2 regions of the Anaerosalibacter sp. Marseille-P3206 genome follow, and region 1 is predicted to be linked to the other one. Evidence: a T-box and tRNA genes for the amino acid it is inferred to sense, from the RefSeq annotation. Region 1 holds a T-box; the other holds one or more tRNA genes.
What was found. A T-box is a leader RNA that pairs with one kind of tRNA and senses whether it is charged. The one in region 1 lies ahead of thrS (threonine--tRNA ligase), so its partner is inferred to be a tRNA-Thr.
Positions count from the first base shown of each region.

Region 1 (9,351 bases):
AAACTATAGGTTTTATCAACAATAGTGACAAATACATGAAAATGGGTGCAAAAATACCAAAAGGTATACTGTTTTATGGTCCTCCTGGCACAGGTAAAACTTTGCTTGCAAAAGCTGTGGCAGGAGAGACAAATTCTACTTTTCTCTATGCTAGTGGTTCTGAATTCGTTGAAAAATATGTAGGAGTAGGGGCAAAAAGAGTTAGATCTTTATTTGAAAAAGCTAAAAAAGAATCTCCTAGTATTATTTTTATAGATGAAATAGATGCCATTGGAGCTAAGAGAAATCTAGATTCAAATAACGAAAAAGATCAAACTCTCAATCAATTACTTGTTGAAATGGATGGTTTCAATACAAGTGATACAGTGGTCATCATAGGAGCAACAAATAGACTAGATTTATTAGACGAAGCATTATTACGTCCTGGTAGATTTGATAGACACATTTTTATAGGCAATCCAAATATGAAAGCCAGAGAAAAAATATTAGAAGTTCATACTAAAAACAAACCACTACAAAAAGAAATCTCTATAAGCGAAATAGCAAATAAAACACATGGCCTCTCTGGTGCAGAACTAGCTAATATTGCCAATGAAGCTGCTATAATTGCAGTTAGAAAGAATAAAAGCAAAATAGATAAAGAGGATTTTAATCAAGCAATAGAAAGAGTATTAGCTGGTTTAGAAGTAAAAAATCCTTCTGTATTACTTAAAGAAAAGAAAACAGTTGCAATTCATGAATCAGGTCACGCACTTGTCAGCAAAATACTTAAAACAGACATGATTCAAAAAATATCTATTATCCCCAGAGGGCAAGCCTTAGGATACGTTTTAAAATTTCCAGAGGAAGAAAGATATCTTTTGACAAAAAGAGAATTAATATATAAAATTACAGGTCTCCTTGCAGGGAGAGCTGCTGAACAAGTAATATTTAATGAAATAACCACTGGAGCAAAGGATGACTTAACAAAAGCAACACAAATTGCTCAAGAAATGGTTTGTTCCTATGGAATGAGTGATTTTGGAAACATTTCAATAGATGAATACTATATAAGAAACAGTTTCGACGAAATAAGGGAAGAAATAAAAAAGATTACTGATAGTTGTTTTGAAAATGCCTTAAAGATAATAGAAGAAAATAAAATAATCCTTTTCCATATAGCTGATATACTTATGGAAAAAGAATCAATAACCAATGAAGAACTAGATAAAATATTTAAAGAGTATGAATCAAAAATGGACTATGCAACATAAAAGGTAGGAGGAAAACCCCCTACCTTTTATCTTCAACTTCATCTACTATTCTTTCTATAAATTCATCTACGCTTAACTGACCTAAATCTCCTTCATCTCTTTTTCTTACTGAAACTGAGTTTTCCTCAACTTCTTTTTCACCTACTACTAACATATATGGTATCTTTTGAAGTTGTGCTTCTCTTATTTTATATCCGATTTTTTCTGTTCTATCGTCAACATGAACTCTTAAGCCATTTTCTTTGAATTTTTTCTCAAGTTCATATGCATAATCATTGAATTTATCTGATATTGGTAGTATAGAAACTTGCACAGGTGCTAACCAAGCAGGAAACTTCCCAGCATAGTGTTCAATCAATATCCCCATGAACCTTTCAATACTTCCTAAAATAGTTCTATGAATCATAATAGGTCTCTTCTTTTCATTGTCCTTATCAACATAAGTTAAATCAAATCTTTCTGGCATTTGGAAATCTAATTGTATAGTACCACATTGCCAAGTCCTACCTATAGCATCTTCTAAATGGAAATCTATTTTAGGACCATAAAAAGCCCCATCTCCTTCATTAACAATATAGTTAATTTTCTTCTCCTCAAGAGCAGCTATCAAACTATTTGTTGCAATCTCCCATTGTTCTTCACTTCCCATTGAATCTTCAGGTCTTGTTGACAACTCTACATGATATTTAAATCCAAATATACTGTAAACGTAGTCTGCCAACTCAATTACACCTATAAGCTCATCCTTAACCTGACTTTGTAACATATATATATGAGCATCATCTTGAGTAAAGCTTCTTACTCTCATAAGTCCATGCAAAGTACCAGATAATTCATGTCTATGAACTAAACCTAATTCTCCTAATCTAAGTGGTAAATCCCTATAACTATACATCTTTGATTTATATACAAGTATTGAACCAGGACAGTTCATAGGTTTTATAGCATAATCATTTTCGTCTATAGTTGTAAAATACATGTTTTCTTTGTAGTGATCCCAATGTCCTGATCTACGCCACAATTCCTCATTTAAAATCATAGGAGTTTTTATTTCTCCATATCCTCTTTTAGCATGTTCTGCTTTCCAAAAATCTTCTAATATATTTCTTAAGATCATTCCCTTAGGATGGAAGAATGGAAAACCTGGTCCCTCTTCATGCATACTAAATAAATCTAACTCTTTACCTAATTTTCTATGATCCCTTTTCTTTGCTTCTTCTAATCTTTCTAAATACTCATCTAAATTTTTCTTCTTATCAAAACTGATTCCATATATTCTTTGAAGCATTTTGTTCTTTTCATCACCACGCCAATAAGCGCCAGCAATACTCAATAGCTTTATAGCCTTAACCTTCTTAGTATCCATTAAATGAGGTCCAGCGCAAAGATCTGTAAAATCTCCAAGTTTATAAAAAGATATTATCTCATCTTCAGGTAGATTTTCAATAAGCTCCACTTTATAAGGCTCATCTTTTTCTTTAAAATACTTCAATGCTTCATCCCTAGGCATAATAGTTCTTTCCATTGCATGCCCTTCTTTAGCAATTTTAATCATTTCCTTTTCTATTCTTTCTAAATCTTCTGGGGTAAATCTATGTTCTAAATCGAAATCATAGTAAAATCCATTTTCAATAGATGGCCCAATAGCAAATTTTACATCAGGGAATAGGTTTAAAACAGCATGTGCCATTATATGTGCTGATGTATGCCAAAAGATTTCTTTTCCCTCTTTGTCTTCAAATTTTACTATTTTAACCTTTGCATCTTCATCTATAGTCTCTTGCATCCCTTTTATTTTATCATTTACAACTGCTCCAAGAGCAACCCTAGCTAATCCTTCGCTTATATCCTTAGCTACTTCAAATACAGTTATACCTTTTTCATATTGCTTTTCTGTACCATCAGGTAATGTTATTTTTATCATGTTTTTCCCTCCTATTTTCAATTGTTTATAAAATACAAAAAACCCCTCATCTCCATGTAAAAATACATAGGGACGAGAGGTAAATCTCGTGGTCCCACCCTAATTGGTGCTTGAAATTTTAACGCAATTAACGTAAATCCTTCTTCATAATTAGTATGAATGGATTTAAGCTCAGGGGTGGTCTTCGGTTAACAATATCTTAGGATAGCTTCCAGCCTAGACTATCCCTCTCTTAAAGAATTATTTAACTTACTCTTCCCTTCAAAGCTTTTAATATATAGTTTTGATTTCATATTATATATACTATATTCCCATTTGTCAATGATTTTAAACTAATCATCATTAATTATTTTAATAAGCTCTTCTATAGAATACATGATTTGTTCTCCAGTATCCATTTGTCTTAACGTTACTTTTTCATTCTTAATCTCTTCAGAACCTATTATTATAACATATGGAATATCAAGCTTATCAGCATAATTAAATTTCTTCCCTACTTTTCCACCTTCTAAATAGATTTGAGTGTTAATATCATAACTACGCAATATATTTCCAATTTTTATTCCCTCTTCTTGACATCCTTCCATAGGTATTATTAAAACCTTAGTTAAATTGTTCCATTTAGTCTTAATAATATTTGCTTCTCTTAGTTGGTAGAAAAGTCTTGTAAGACCAATAGATATGCCAACCCCAGGTAATTTTTGTTTAGTATAATATTCTGCTAAGTCATCATATCTTCCACCTGAACAAACACTACCGATATCTGGATACTCATCTAAAAATGTTTCATACACTGTACCTGTATAGTAGTCTAATCCTCTTGCTATTGTCAAATCTACTTTAAGATTATCTTCAGGTACTCCAAAATGTTTTACATACTTTACTACATTTTTCAATTCATCTAAACCTAATACAAAAGTTTCATTATCTATATTGAACTCTTCTAAACTATGTAGTATTTCTTCATTCGTACCCTCTATTTGAATAAACTCTATTATTTTATTAATAGTATTATCATCTAAACCTATTTTTCTTAATTCTTCATTTACTCCCTTTAATCCTATCTTATCCATTTTATCAATAGCTCTTAATACTTCTACAGAATCATCAATATCAAGACCTTGGAAAAAACCATTTAATATCTTTCTATTATTGATTTTAATAGTAAAAGAATCAAAACCTAATTCTTTAAATGTTGAGTAAATAATACTTGGAATTTCAGCGTCATTTATTATATCTAATTTTTGATTTCCAATTATATCAATATCACATTGATAAAACTCTCTAAATCTACCCTTCTGATTTCTTTCTCCCCTATATACTTTGCCTATTTGATACCTTTTAAAAGGAAAATTTAAATCAGAATAATGTTGTGATACATATCTAGCAAGAGGCACTGTCAAATCAAATCTTAATGACAAGTCAGTATCACCCTTTGTAAATCTATAAACTTGTTTTTCTGTCTCTCCTCCACCTTTTGCAAGAAGTACCTCAGATTTCTCTATAACTGGCGTATCTATAGGAAGAAAACCAAATTTTTCATAATTACTCTTTATAGTGTCCATCATATGGTTAAATAATATTTGATCCGATGGTAACAATTCCATAAAACCTGGTAGTATGGAAGGTTTAACTATTTCTTTAGCCATTATATCCCCCCTAATTATTAATTTATCTAGTATTTATAATATCATTATTCGTTTGTTTTTAAAAGTAAGAAAAAACAAAAGCTTAATTTCGCTTTCATTTTTCCTTACTTTTATTCATTTTTAAAGAACAGAGTTCACAACCAGTACAATATGTTACTTTTTCAAGAAATACATTTTCAAGTATTTTTATTAATTCATCATTTCTATTTTTTTCGCTTCCATGAATAACTATGTTTTTAGGTGCAATAGTAATTATTGAACTTATTAAAAGATCCTCCTTGGTTATTCCATCAATAGATAATTCATTTATTACTTCATTAAAAAAATCATTTTCAATTAGTTTATTATTTTGATCATATAGCTTATAGTTGTTTTCTTCCATTATAATATTGACCAAATCCATTTTGGGTTCTTGTATATCAACAAAATACTTAAGTATTTTTATAAATTCTTTATATTCTCTTTCTTCATAGTATTTTTGGTTACTTTTTTCTATTAATATATCTAAAGAGGAATTTAGTGCACTTAGTCTGAAATTTACAAATCCGTCTATTATTATTTCATCATTTTTGTTTATATAATTTCTCACTTCATCAAATATTAGCTTTTTCTCATTATCCAAACTATTATCTCTACTTATGGTTTTAAAAGCGATTTTACCTATTTCTATTTTTTCTTCTTTGAATAAATCATTGTATTTGGTAAATACTTTCTTATATATAATATCCTTAATATAGTACTCCAAAATAATCTCTGTTATAAGCATAGATAGCATACTATATAATGTGTTATCATTTTTTGAAGTATTTTTGTCTTCGGTAGTTATTTTTACAAATAACCTATTTCCTATTTTTTCTTCTTCTATATCAACATTATATAAAAAATCATAATCATATATAATATTAAGAACTTTATCTTTATTTTCTTCAACTCCAATTGATAGTAGTTCCATCTCCAATCTCCTTTCTCTCGTAACAGTAGTATGTGTTTTACATTTAAGCTTATTCTCTTATATTGTTACTCCATTAACAATATAAGCAAATTATCGTGCCTAAATCAACAATTTCGTTATTGTCTAAAATCAACAGGTTTTTCTTATGTTTTTTAAAAAATTTTAAGATATTTTCTTTATCTGGATGATTTTCAAAATTACCTGAAATAGCAATACTGTCTTTTGATAAATTGCCACATGTACCACCAATAAAACCATAGTTTAAACCTTTAAGTTTTATATAACCTGGCTTAATGTGTAACACATCTATGTCTAATTTTGAAAGTTTATTATAAATTGGATAATCTGAAGTTATGATTGCTTTTTCATCAACTACAGCCATAGAGCACTTAGAATATCCTTGTTTTATATCTATTAGCTCTATACCACTTTTTTTAAAATAAAAAAGTAATTTCTCATCTGTATATTTAAAATTATGTATTGCATAACCATGAACTCTTCCTACATTATATGCAATATCGTCAGGGTATTTACTAGATAAATATTTTTCACCTTTTATAACATTTATACCCTGTTTTGTTAGTTTTTCTTCATAATAATCAAAAACATTTGGAGCAACAATCATTGTATTGTAATCAATTGGATGCATAACTATATCTGGATGATATGAAATAGGTTCAAGCACATCATCACATTTAATAGTCTTTATAATATTTATATTTAGTTTCTCCAAGTTCTTAATAATATTTTCATTTGCTCTTCCATCAATAATTGCTAAATTAGCAAATGATTGTGGAATAAAAGGATTTTTTATATTCATAATATCACCTTGTTTTTTTAGATAAAAAAATAAACCTTCAATTTTGAAGGTTTCTCTGGAGGCGGCACCCAGATTTGAACTGGGGATAAAGGTTTTGCAGACCTCTGCCTTACCACTTGGCTATGCCGCCATTTAAAACTTATTTAATAAAAAAAGTTTATCTTGAAGCCAACGGCCCGACTAAGCGATTCACACCAAATCAAAGATTTGGGTTCTCTGCTTATGCCTTACCACTTGGCTATGCCGCCATATGGAGCGGAAGACGGGATTCGAACCCGCGACCCTCGCCTTGGCAAGGCGATGCTCTACCACTGAGCCACTTCCGCATTTTTTTGGTGCCCAAAGGCGGAATCGAACCACCGACACGGGGATTTTCAGTCCCCTGCTCTACCTACTGAGCTATCTGGGCATTAAAACCACAATTGTTAGTATACAATATATAATCTATATTGTCAACATCTAAATTAATGATTTTAAATCTTCCTTTGAAAATTGATGTTTTTTATTGCAAAAATGACACACTACCTCAGCTTTTCCATCCTCTTCAATTATTTTATTTATCTCTTCTTTTCCTAAACTTATTAATGCTTCTTCCATTCTCTCCCTAGAGCAATCACATTTATATAAAACTTCACTTTTTTCTAAGATTTCCATATTGAAAACACCAAAAATCTCTTTTAATATATCTTCAGGTGTATATCCCCTATCTATAAGCGAAGAAATAGATTCTGCATTCTTAATATTATTCTCAAGAAGATCAATATCTTCCTCTAAAACATCTGGCAACAATTGAACTATATAACCACCTGAAGCCTTTATAGATAAATCAGTGTCTACTAACACCCCTAAATTTACAGCTGATGGTTGTTGTTCTGAATATAGATAATAATTAGCCAAATCCTCTGCTACTTCTCCTGAAACTAAATTTGATTGGCCAACATAAGGATCTTTTAAACCTAAATCCTTTATCACAACTATTCTTCCATTTTTACCCACTGCACCACCTACATCAAGTTTGTTGTCATGTTTTAAGGGAAGATCAACCAATGGATTTCCTACATAGCCTTTAACTTCTCCAAATGAATTAGACATGGCAAAGACATTTCCAATAGGACCATCACCTAATAATTGCATCGATATGGTATCTTTTTCTCCTTTCATCATTTGTCCCATCATAGAAACAGCTGTTAGAGTTCTACCTAATGCTGCAGCAGCTACTGGTGATAAACTATGGATTTTAGTTGCTTCATTGACTGTATTTGTAGTAGTTGCAACAAATACACGCATAGTTTTCTTTTCATCTATGGCTCTTATAACATAGTCCTTCATAACTAACCCCTTTCAACTCTCCCTAAAATATTTAAAGCCCCTATAGAGGGGCTAATTTGCTACTGTTAAAAACTAGTTACTTATATCAAATCTTATAGTTTTATAACGTCTGTAGCTTGAGGACCTTTTTCTCCTTGAACTATTTCAAATTCAACTTGTTGTCCTTCTTCTAGAGTTTTGAATCCGTCTCCACTTATAGCTGAATAATGTACGAATACATCTTCGCCTTCTTCAGTTGAAATAAATCCATAACCTTTTGTAGCATTAAACCACTTTACTGTACCTTTAACCATTTTAAAACATTCCTCCAATGCAACTAATTTATATAGATGAGTATGTATTATCACCTACTTTTAATTATACTACCATAATTATAAACCCTTGTCAAATAGTATTACCCTAAATATAATTAATATTCAGATACATAAAAAAGACCTCCAACTCACTTTTTAACAACAAAATTAATCCTCTCACTATTCTCTTTTGGACTATCAAATGTAAACGATTCATAATAATCTATATAATTAAATCCAGCATCTTTTAGTAGGTTTATAATCTCATCAATATTATAAGCTCTTTCTATATGTTCTTCATCAAATCTTATATACATATCTTCATCTTTTACAAAGAAAGAAAGCATAAAATGAGACAAGTTAAGTTCTTCCTCAAAATAATTTTGCCATACATAGAATATATCTTCCCTATCTTCAACAAAAGTATTATTGCCTATTATATTCCTTAACTTATAAAAAGAATTAATATCAAAAATAAATAATCCTTCTTCATTTAGATGCTCATATACATTTTTAAAAACTTTTAAAAGATCTTCTTCATCAATAATATAATTTATACTATCACAAATACTTACTATACAATCAAATTCTTTATTTATATTAAAATTAGTCATATCCTGATTTAGAATTTTAGTTTTTCTAAAAGACATCAGTTTATTATATGCAACAGAAAGCATCTCAGAAGATTTATCAAAACAGGTAACACTATAACCATTACTACATAAATAACGAGTCAGATTACCTGTTCCACATGCCATTTCTAATATATCCTTTGGTTTAAAATTTGTTTTTTTGAAAATCTCCTCAATATATAAATACCATTGTTCGTAATTAACATCATCCATTAGTTCATCATAATAATAAGAAAAATCACCATAGTAACTCATCACTTACTCCTTATTTAATTCCATTAAAATTTTTTCTAGTACAACTCCTGCCTTATCTTCTATTTTTAAATCACAACGATAATCCATAGCTGTCCTACCTTCATTTATTATTATAAATTTTTCTGCCATAGATGGTAAATAGTTTACTGGAGATACCGCTAAGCTAGAACCAATCACTATAAGCAGTTGGCAATCCTCCATTTCTTGTAATGCTATATTGAAATCCTCTGGTAACATATCTCCA
Region 1 is NZ_FUHM01000001.1:160,074-169,424, reverse strand. It holds gene BQ9840_RS00965 (ATP-dependent metallopeptidase FtsH/Yme1/Tma family protein) at 1-1,253, shown strand, start outside; gene thrS (threonine--tRNA ligase) at 1,273-3,177, opposite strand; T-box leader at 3,243-3,451, opposite strand; gene hisS (histidine--tRNA ligase) at 3,510-4,826, opposite strand; gene ytxC (putative sporulation protein YtxC) at 4,921-5,778, opposite strand; gene BQ9840_RS00945 (DUF6873 family GME fold protein) at 5,852-6,598, opposite strand; tRNA gene BQ9840_RS00940 (tRNA-Cys) at 6,655-6,728, opposite strand; tRNA gene BQ9840_RS00935 (tRNA-Gly) at 6,850-6,924, opposite strand; tRNA gene BQ9840_RS00930 (tRNA-Phe) at 6,932-7,007, opposite strand; gene hslO (Hsp33 family molecular chaperone HslO) at 7,058-7,927, opposite strand; gene BQ9840_RS00920 (cold-shock protein) at 8,020-8,220, opposite strand; gene BQ9840_RS00915 (class I SAM-dependent DNA methyltransferase) at 8,370-9,107, opposite strand; gene BQ9840_RS00910 (SIR2 family NAD-dependent protein deacylase) at 9,111-9,351, opposite strand, start outside.

Region 2 (9,351 bases), on a different contig from region 1:
AAAATAGATTGTTGATAAGGGTACTAGCACTTTCCACAGTTGGTGGTTCTCCAGGTCTTAATCTTTTATATATTTCTATTAAAGCTTCTTCTTCTGTCTTTGTGTTATCTTTCTCTAATGTCTTTAATACTTCTTCAGTTTCACCAACTAACTCAATTATTTCTACATTACTATTATACCCTAATGCTCTCAATAAGGTAGTAACTGGTAGTTTTCTAGTCCTATCTACTCTAACATACACAATGTCATTTGAGTCAGTTTCATACTCAAGCCATGCTCCTCTATTAGGAATGACAGTTCCAGAATACAGCCTTTTACCTACTTTATCAATTTCTTGAGCATAATAAACTCCTGGAGATCTAACTAACTGACTGACTACAACTCTTTCGGCACCATTTATAATAAAGGTACCTTTTTCCGTCATCAATGGAAAATCTCCCATAAACACTTCCTGTTCCTTTACTTCACCGGTTTCTTTGTTTATAAGTCTGACCTTTACTTTAAGTGGTGCTGAAAAGTTTGCATCTCTTTCTCTTGACTCATCCTCATCGTATTTGGGTTCATCTCCAATATAATAATCTACAAACTCGAGAATCAAATTCCCAGTATAGTCTTGTATAGGAGAAATGTCTTCAAATACTTCTCTCAAGCCTTCCTTTAAAAACCAGTTGTATGAACTCTTTTGAACTTCTATTAAATCTGGTAGGTCTAATACTTCATTGATTCTTGAATAACTCATCCTAACACGTTTCCCGTATGTAACAGGATGCACCATGTAAAATTCACCCCTTATTAAAACTAAAATAGCCAAAAGTATGTGGTTACTTTTGGTAATTCCTCGAAAAATAAATCTATTATAGTATTGCCAATAACTAAATTTTTTATTCCTTGTTAGTCAAACTTCGATTCTTATGCATCTTATGATGTTAGCACACTAGTATAAATATGTCAAGAAATAATTTGATTTATGTAAAAAAAAAGGCTCTCTTTTTTTGAAAGCCTTTTTTTAATATACTACTTTAATTCTACTTCTGCGCCAGCTTCTTCTAATTTAGTTTTGATTTGTTCAGCTTCTTCTTTTGGAGCTCCTTCTTTAACTGCCTTTGGAGCACCATCTACTAATTCTTTAGCATCTTTTAGACCTAATCCAGTTATTTCTCTAACAACTTTTATAACTTTGATTTTTTCTTGTCCTGCTGATTTTAGTATAACATCAAAATCTGTTTTTTCTTCTGCTGCTGGTGCTGCTCCACCTGCTGCTGGTGCTGCTGCTACTGCCATTGGTGCTGCTGCACTAACTCCAAATTCTTCTTCTAATTCCTTAACTAATTCTGATAATTCTAAAACAGTAAGATTTTTAACTTCTTCAATTAAATTTTGAACTTTTTCGCTTGCCATTTCAAAAATCCCTCCATACAATTTTTTATTTTTATGCTTCTTGTTGTTTTCTAATTGCATCTAATGCATATACAAGATTTCTAATATTGCCTTGAAGTACATTAACAAATCCTGTTATAGGAGCATTTAATCCTGCTAATGCTTGAGCAACAAGTACTTCTTTTGATGGTAAACTAGCTAATGATTTAACTTCTTCAATATCTATTATCTTACCATCTACAATTCCTGCTTTAATTTCTAATTTCTCATGTTCTTTGGCAAATTCGTGAGTTATCTTAGCTACTTGAACTGGGTCATCAAATCCAAAAGCAACTCCATTTGGTCCAGTTAAATGCTCATTAAAGTCTTCGTAGCCTGCATCCTTAAAAGCAAAACGCATCATTGTATTTTTGTAAACTTTATATTCAACGCCTGCCTCTCTATATTTGCTTCTTAACTCTGTCAATTCTTCAACATTTAATCCTCTATAATCTACTAGTACTACAGCTTGAGCTTCATCAACTTTTCCTTTTATTTCTTCAACTATTCTTTGCTTTTCTTGGATTACTTTTTCTTTCAACTAGTTTCACCTCCTTAGGATGAACACATATAAAAAAGTCCCTCCGTAGACACGAAGAGACTTGTATTTTTATTAATTAATATACAAATTAATTAGCAAATCAAAAGTCTAACCTCGGTAGGAATATTTAAACCACTATAGGTTCCTACTGTCTACGGTAACTTGTTCAATTGTCAGTAATTATTTTAACAAGTAAAAATTACTTTGTCAATATTAATTTTAATATTTATCCATAATTTTTTGTCCATTTATCTTAATTCCAGGACCCATAGTGCTTGCAAGAACAACGTTCTTTAGATATTTTCCCTTTGCTGCTGCTGGTTTTGCTTTAACTATTGCATCCATAATAGTAGCAAAGTTTTCTTTTAATTTTTCAGTCCCAAATGAAGCCTTACCTATAGGTACGTGGATAATACTACTCTTATCTACTCTATATTCAACTTTACCTGCTTTTATTTCCTTTACAGCCTTTTCAATTTCAAAAGTAACTGTTCCAGATTTTGGGTTTGGCATTAAGCCTTTTGGTCCTAATATTCTTCCTAATCTACCAACTACCCCCATCATATCAGGAGTAGCAACTACTACATCAAAATCAAACCAGTTTTCAGATTGAATCTTTTGAACTAGTTCATCTCCGCCTGCATAGTCTGCTCCAGCTTGTTCTGCTTCTTTGATCTTATCACCTTTTGCAAATACTAGAACTTTTCTAGTTTTACCAGTTCCATGTGGCAATACTACTGCGCCTCTAACTTGTTGATCCGCATGTCTTGGATCTACTCCCAATCTTACTGAAAGTTCAATTGTTTCATCAAATTTAGCCTTTGCAGTTTTTTGAACAAGTTCTATTGCTTCTAGTGGATCATATAATTTATGTCTATCAATTAATTTTGCACTATCTTGATATTTCTTACCTCTTTTTGCCATGTTTATACCTCCTCGTGGTTTTATCGGAAAATCCTCCCACTTTATTTCTACTCTTCTACTACAAAGCCCATACTTCTTGCTGTTCCTGCTACCATGCTCATAGCAGCTTCTATACTTGCTGCATTTAAGTCAGGCATTTTAATTTCAGCAATTTCTTTAACTTTGTCTTTTGAAACTTTAGCTACTTTTTTCTTGTTTGGTTCTCCAGAACCTGATTCAACTCCAACTGCCTTCTTTAGTAATACTGATACAGGGGGAGTCTTTGTTATAAATGTAAAAGATCTATCTTGGTAAACAGTAAGAACAACTGGAATAATCATACCAGCTTGATCTGCTGTTCTAGAATTGAACTCTTTTGTAAATTGCATAATATTCACACCATGTGGTCCTAATGCTGTACCTACTGGTGGTGCTGGAGTTGCTTTTCCAGCTGGAATTTGTAGTTTAACTACAGCTATAACTTTCTTTGCCATCTAGTTCCACCTCCTCATTTCCTATGTGGTTTGGCGGGATAAACCCTCCCACTTAAAACATCTATTTAAAAAAAGCAATTTAGCTTTTTTAAACAAATTTAAAGCTTTTCTACTTGATCAAAATCCAGTTCTAGTAAAGTTTCCCTTCCAAACATAGACACATAAACTTTAATCTTTTTCTTTTCTAAATTGATGCTGTCTACAGTACCCATGAAATTTTCAAAAGGTCCTGAAGTAACTTTAACCGCATCTGATTCTTTTAAATCAATACTTGGTACAATTGTTTCCTGTACCCCTAATGCTTTAACTTCTTCATCTGATAGAGGAATCGGTTTTGAGCCTGGTCCTACAAAACCAGTCACTCCTCTGGTATTTCTTACAAGATACCAAGATTCATCATTGACAATCATTTTTATGATTACATATCCAGGAAAAAGCTTTCTTTCCTTTACTTTTTTCTTCCCAGATTTAGTTTCAACATATTCTTCAGTTGGAACTGCAACTTCAAAAATGTCGTCAACCATTCCTCTATTTTCAACCATCTTTTCAATATTTGCTTTTACTTTGTTTTCATGACCGGAATAGGTATGTACAACATACCATTTAGCCTTTTTAGCTCTTTCCTGTCTAGTTTCTTCCTTATCCACCATAGATATGGGGCCCCTTTCTCTCTATATATTGTTGGCCCTTGCCTCCTTCATATTACTTTATAATTAATGACAACAGGCGATGGATACCTAAATCTAATACCCAAACAACTAAACCAACTATAGCTACCATTAAAATTACAACACCTATATAGTTGAGTATTTCTTTTTTTGTGGGCCATATAACTTTTTTTGTCTCAGCTTTAACGCCTTTAAAATATGTTTTAGCCTTTCCTTGCTTTGCGTTAGTTTGAGCAGACATTTAACTCACATCCTTACCTTTTTACTTTACTACTTAGTTTCTTTGTGTAATGTATGAGTCTTACAGAATTTACAATATTTTTTTAGTTCTATTCTTTCTGAATTGTTCTTTTTATTCTTTGATGTTGTATAATTTCTTTGTTTGCATTCTGTACAAGCCATAGTTACTTTATCTCTCAATGAAGCCACCTCCTATGGAAAAATGTATATGTGAACATGTGTTTATTTCGGGTGAAAATACCCATAATTATCTACATTACTTAATATAAACTATCACAAATTAAATATTATGTCAATAAAAAATTAAAAGGAAAAAAACTCTTATTGATGTAAGAGTTTTTATGATTTTCATTATTTGTCATTTGAAAAAAGACTGAGTCAAAAGACTCAGTCTTTTATAAACTATTTTATAACCTTAGAAACAACACCTGCTCCAACTGTTCTTCCGCCTTCACGAATAGCAAATCTTAATCCTTCTTCCATTGCTATTGGTGTGATTAATTCAATTGTAAATTTAGCATTGTCTCCTGGCATTACCATTTCTGTTCCTTCTTCTAGTTCGATGTTTCCTGTTACGTCTGTTGTTCTAAAGTAGAATTGTGGTCTGTATCCGTTGAAGAATGGTGTATGTCTTCCACCTTCTTCTTTTGTTAGTACATATACTTCTGATTCGAATTTTGTATGTGGTGTGATACTACCTGGTTTTGCTAGTACTTGACCTCTTTCGATTTCTGTTCTTTGTACTCCTCTTAATAATGCTCCTATATTATCTCCTGCTTGTGCTTCGTCTAGAATCTTTCTGAACATTTCTACTCCTGTTACTACTACTGTTCTTGATTCTTCTGCTAGTCCTACTAGTTCTACGCTATCTCCTGTTTTTAATACTCCTCTTTCTACTCTTCCTGTTGCTACTGTTCCTCTTCCTGTTATACTAAATACGTCTTCTACTGGCATTAAGAATGGTTTGTCTGTTTCTCTTTGTGGTTCTGGGATTTCTGCGTCTACTGCTTCCATTAGTTTTACTATCTTGTCTCCCCATTCGCTATCTGGTTGTTCTATTGCTTTTAGTGCTGATCCTACTACTATTGGTGTGTTGTCTCCATCAAATTCATATTCATTTAATAGTTCTCTTACTTCCATTTCTACTAGTTCGATTAGTTCTGGGTCATCTACCATGTCTTCTTTGTTTAGGAATACTACTATCTTTGGTACTCCTACTTGTCTTGATAGTAAGATATGTTCTCTTGTTTGTGGCATTGGACCGTCTGCTGCTGATACTACTAGTATTGCTCCGTCCATTTGTGCTGCTCCTGTGATCATGTTCTTTACATAGTCAGCGTGACCTGGGCAGTCTACGTGTGCGTAGTGACGGTTTGCTGTTTCGTATTCTACGTGTGATGTGGATATTGTTATTCCTCTTTCTCTTTCTTCTGGTGCCTTGTCTATGTTGTCATAGCTCATAACTTCTCCTGAGCCAAATCTTTGTGTTAATACTGATGTTATTGCTGCTGTTAATGTTGTTTTACCATGGTCTACGTGACCTATTGTTCCTATATTTACGTGTGGTTTGGTTCTCTCATAATGTGCTTTACCCATTTTATATTCCTCCTTGTTTTGTTCTTTATTCAAGAAAGTAACCCTGCTTTTCTTGCAAATATTAATTCTTTGGAGCCCATGACCGGACTTGAACCGGTGACCTCTTGCTTACCATGCAAGTGCTCTACCTGCTGAGCTACATGGGCACTTATAACCACTGTAAAATATTCTACTATCTTGGAATATTATTGTCAATAGAAAAAACTAATCTTCCTTCAGTTCTAAGTATCTTTCCAATTTTCTCTTTACTCTTTGCAATGCATTGTCAATACTTTTAACATGCCTTTCTAATTCTACAGCTATTTCCTGATATGACTTTCCTTCTAAATAAGCTGTAAGAACTTCCAATTCAAGATCACTAAGTATTTCTCCAATTTTGCACTCCATACTTGTTAACTCTTCCCTACCTATAATAAGCTCTTCAGGATCTGTAATCTTTACTCCAGAGATTACATCTAACAACGTTCTATCTGAATCCTCATCATAAATAGGCTTGTTAAGGGAAACATAAGAGTTTAATGGGATATGTTTTTGTCTTGTAGCAGTTTTAATAGCTGTAATTATCTGTCTAGTTATACATAGTTCTGCAAAGGCTTTAAAAGAAGTGAGCTTGTCCCTATTATAATCTCTAATAGCTTTGTAAAGGCCTATCATTCCCTCTTGAATAATGTCTTCTTTATCAGCTCCAATCAAAAAATATGACCTAGCTTTTACCCTAACAAAATTCTTGTACTTGGTAATAAGGTACTCCAGTGCTATTGGATCACCATTTTTGGCCTCTTCTACAATATCTTCGTCCTCCATGCTTTCAAAATATAAAGCATTTACTTCACTGTATAAACCTAATCCCACCAAGATCCCCTCCAAAGTTTGTTACAAATAGTTAATCTTTTTCAATTCAATTAATTAAATTATAAATGTTTATATTTTAATAGTCAAGGTTATTCCTCACTATTTCTCCATTTTTCAAGTTTTTTAATAGTTTCTTCATCTAATCGTCCAATAATTAAATCATTAATTTGCTTTTTCTTTTTACTCTTATTTTTTATTAGCTTTTTGTAATTCTGTATTTCTACCTCTAATTCTCTAGATGAGATCCTTGTCCCACCCCTGCCCAAGACAACTTGTTGTTCCATCCAATCAGAAGTAGCAACTCTTACTTTTTTAATTCTACCTATGGAATCTAGGGTTCTCTCAATAAAATGATCAGCTGTTTCATTTTCCTTGGTATATACTACGTCTACACCTTTAATCTTTTCCTTTTTCCCGCTATTACTCTTTACCATATGAGCATCAAAAACTATTATTACTATAATGCCTGTATAGTGTTGGTATTCAGCCATTATCTCTATGAGCTCATTTCTCGCTGCTTCCAAACTCAACTCACTTAGTGAACGTAAACTTTCCCAAGTATTAATGATATTATAACCATCAACAAAAAGATATTCCTTTGGCTTCCACCTATTTTTTTCCATATCTCTCTCTTACCGCTTCATATATTAGTATGGAGGCAGCATTTGAAGCATTTAAAGATGAAATATCCCCTAACATAGGAATCTTAACTAGAAAATCACAGTTTTCTTTTACTAATCTAGATATACCTTTGCCTTCACTCCCTATAACCAGTGCCTTAGGTCCACTAAAATCTCTTTCAAAATAATATTCTTCTGCATCCATATCCGCACCATATATCCAAAGGCCATTATCTTTAAGTTCTAATATTGTATTAGTAATATTGTTTACTTTTGCAATATGCATATGCTCTACTGCTCCTGCAGAAGCCTTAACAACAGTCATAGTAACTGAAGCAGATCTTCTTTTCGGTATAATTATACCATGTACTCCAGCACATTCAGCTGTTCTTATTATAGAACCTAGATTATGAGGATCCTCAATTTCATCTAATATCACTATAAAAGGATCTTCATCTGTTTTTTTTGCAATATCTAATATATCTTCTATAGTAGAATATTTAAATGGAGTAACTAGCGCTGCAACTCCTTGATGTGGGAGACCCCCTTCAGAAATAGTGTCTAATCTATTTTTGTCTACATATTGTACGGGGATGCTCTTATCTTTTGCTATACCAAGTATTTTATTTATAGAACCTTTTAACTCTCCCTTTGCTACTAATATTTTTTCAACTTCTCTTTCAGATTTAAGTGCTTCTATTACTGGGTTTCTTCCAACGATATAATCGCTATCCATGTTTTTCACTCCCTAATCCATGATTGATACACATTGCTTTTAGAGTATCCTTCACTTAATATTTTAATACATGTTTTTAAATTTATCTCTTACTTTTATCATTTCTCCACAAGTCATCTTTCCTTCAGGACAAGGCCCTATTAAACAACTTGGCCCACAATTCTTAAACAATGTAGGATATACAGCTTTTACAAGTCTTAACATTTCCGTTGCCAACTCTCTAATTTCCCATTGAGCTCTATTACAACATCTAAGCCTAAAAAAATTGAAAAGACTTCTTGCATTCATAGTAAACACTATCTTCGTCTCACAAGCATTTGGAAATACATATCTAGCATCTTCAATTGCTTTCTTTTCAGCTGTAATTCTAGCACTTTTTTCATCATATCCCTTTTCTATAAGCTCTTCAAAATGATCCTTAAATAGTATATCTGTAATCTCGTTATAATACGTTTGATCTTCTTCCATGGCTTTAACAAACAATTCTCTTGCCTTTTGGTTTGATTCTATATTAGGTGGTATACAATAATCAAATTGATCTAATTTTACATATCTTTGAGATTGTTGTGAATAACTAGCTATTCTATGTCTTACTAGTTGATGAGTAAGCACTCTAGATACACCTTCTACACCAAATGTAAAAGTAATATGTTCAATAGGTGATTCATGCCCTAAATCCATTAACATATTTAAAAAATTGTCAACCTTTTCTTCATCTAAATGTTCTTCTATTCTATCAATGCCTACAGGTGAATAGCAGAGTTTTGCTGCTGATGCAACTAGCTTTTCTCCTTCTGGCGTATATCTTAATAATTTAACTTTTAGCTTGCTACTCAAAAACCTCACTCCTCCTAATTAATGTGAAACAATTTTATCGAACAATTCCATCATTCTTGCTTCTTGTCCTGTTAAATATAAAAAACCTACTAATGTTTCAAAACCAGTAGCATATTTATAATCTATAATATTTGCATTTTTAGGTGATGAATAAGTTTTTGCATTTCTACCTCTTTTTACAATCCCCTTTTCATCCTCTGTCAAATCTTCACTTAAAAAATGTACAATATCTGATTGAGCCTTAGCTTTTACATAATGTGTTGCTTCTTTGTGAAGTTCATGAACAGGTTTGTTACTTTGCAATAAATAAGTTCTTATAAACAGTTCATAAACTGCATCTCCTATATATGCTAACTGCAAGGGTGAAAGCATAGAAGCCTCCCTCGCAGTCATATTATTATTCATATTTTTTATTGGATTAATTTTATTATTCTCCATAAGCTAAATT
Region 2 is NZ_FUHM01000002.1:873,169-882,519, forward strand. It holds gene rpoB (DNA-directed RNA polymerase subunit beta) at 1-775, opposite strand, end outside; gene rplL (50S ribosomal protein L7/L12) at 1,015-1,398, opposite strand; gene rplJ (50S ribosomal protein L10) at 1,430-1,957, opposite strand; ribosomal protein L10 leader region at 1,979-2,133, opposite strand; gene rplA (50S ribosomal protein L1) at 2,177-2,881, opposite strand; gene rplK (50S ribosomal protein L11) at 2,929-3,354, opposite strand; gene nusG (transcription termination/antitermination protein NusG) at 3,453-4,004, opposite strand; gene secE (preprotein translocase subunit SecE) at 4,057-4,263, opposite strand; gene rpmG (50S ribosomal protein L33) at 4,293-4,442, opposite strand; gene tuf (elongation factor Tu) at 4,665-5,858, opposite strand; tRNA gene BQ9840_RS05675 (tRNA-Thr) at 5,929-6,004, opposite strand; gene sigH (RNA polymerase sporulation sigma factor SigH) at 6,063-6,710, opposite strand; gene BQ9840_RS05685 (NYN domain-containing protein) at 6,800-7,333, opposite strand; gene rlmB (23S rRNA (guanosine(2251)-2'-O)-methyltransferase RlmB) at 7,320-8,066, opposite strand; gene thyX (FAD-dependent thymidylate synthase) at 8,130-8,903, opposite strand; gene BQ9840_RS05700 (Mini-ribonuclease 3) at 8,922-9,275, opposite strand; gene cysS (cysteine--tRNA ligase) at 9,345-9,351, opposite strand, start outside.
Region 2: it encodes a tRNA-Thr, which carries the amino acid that the T-box ahead of thrS (threonine--tRNA ligase) is inferred to sense. The anticodon was not compared.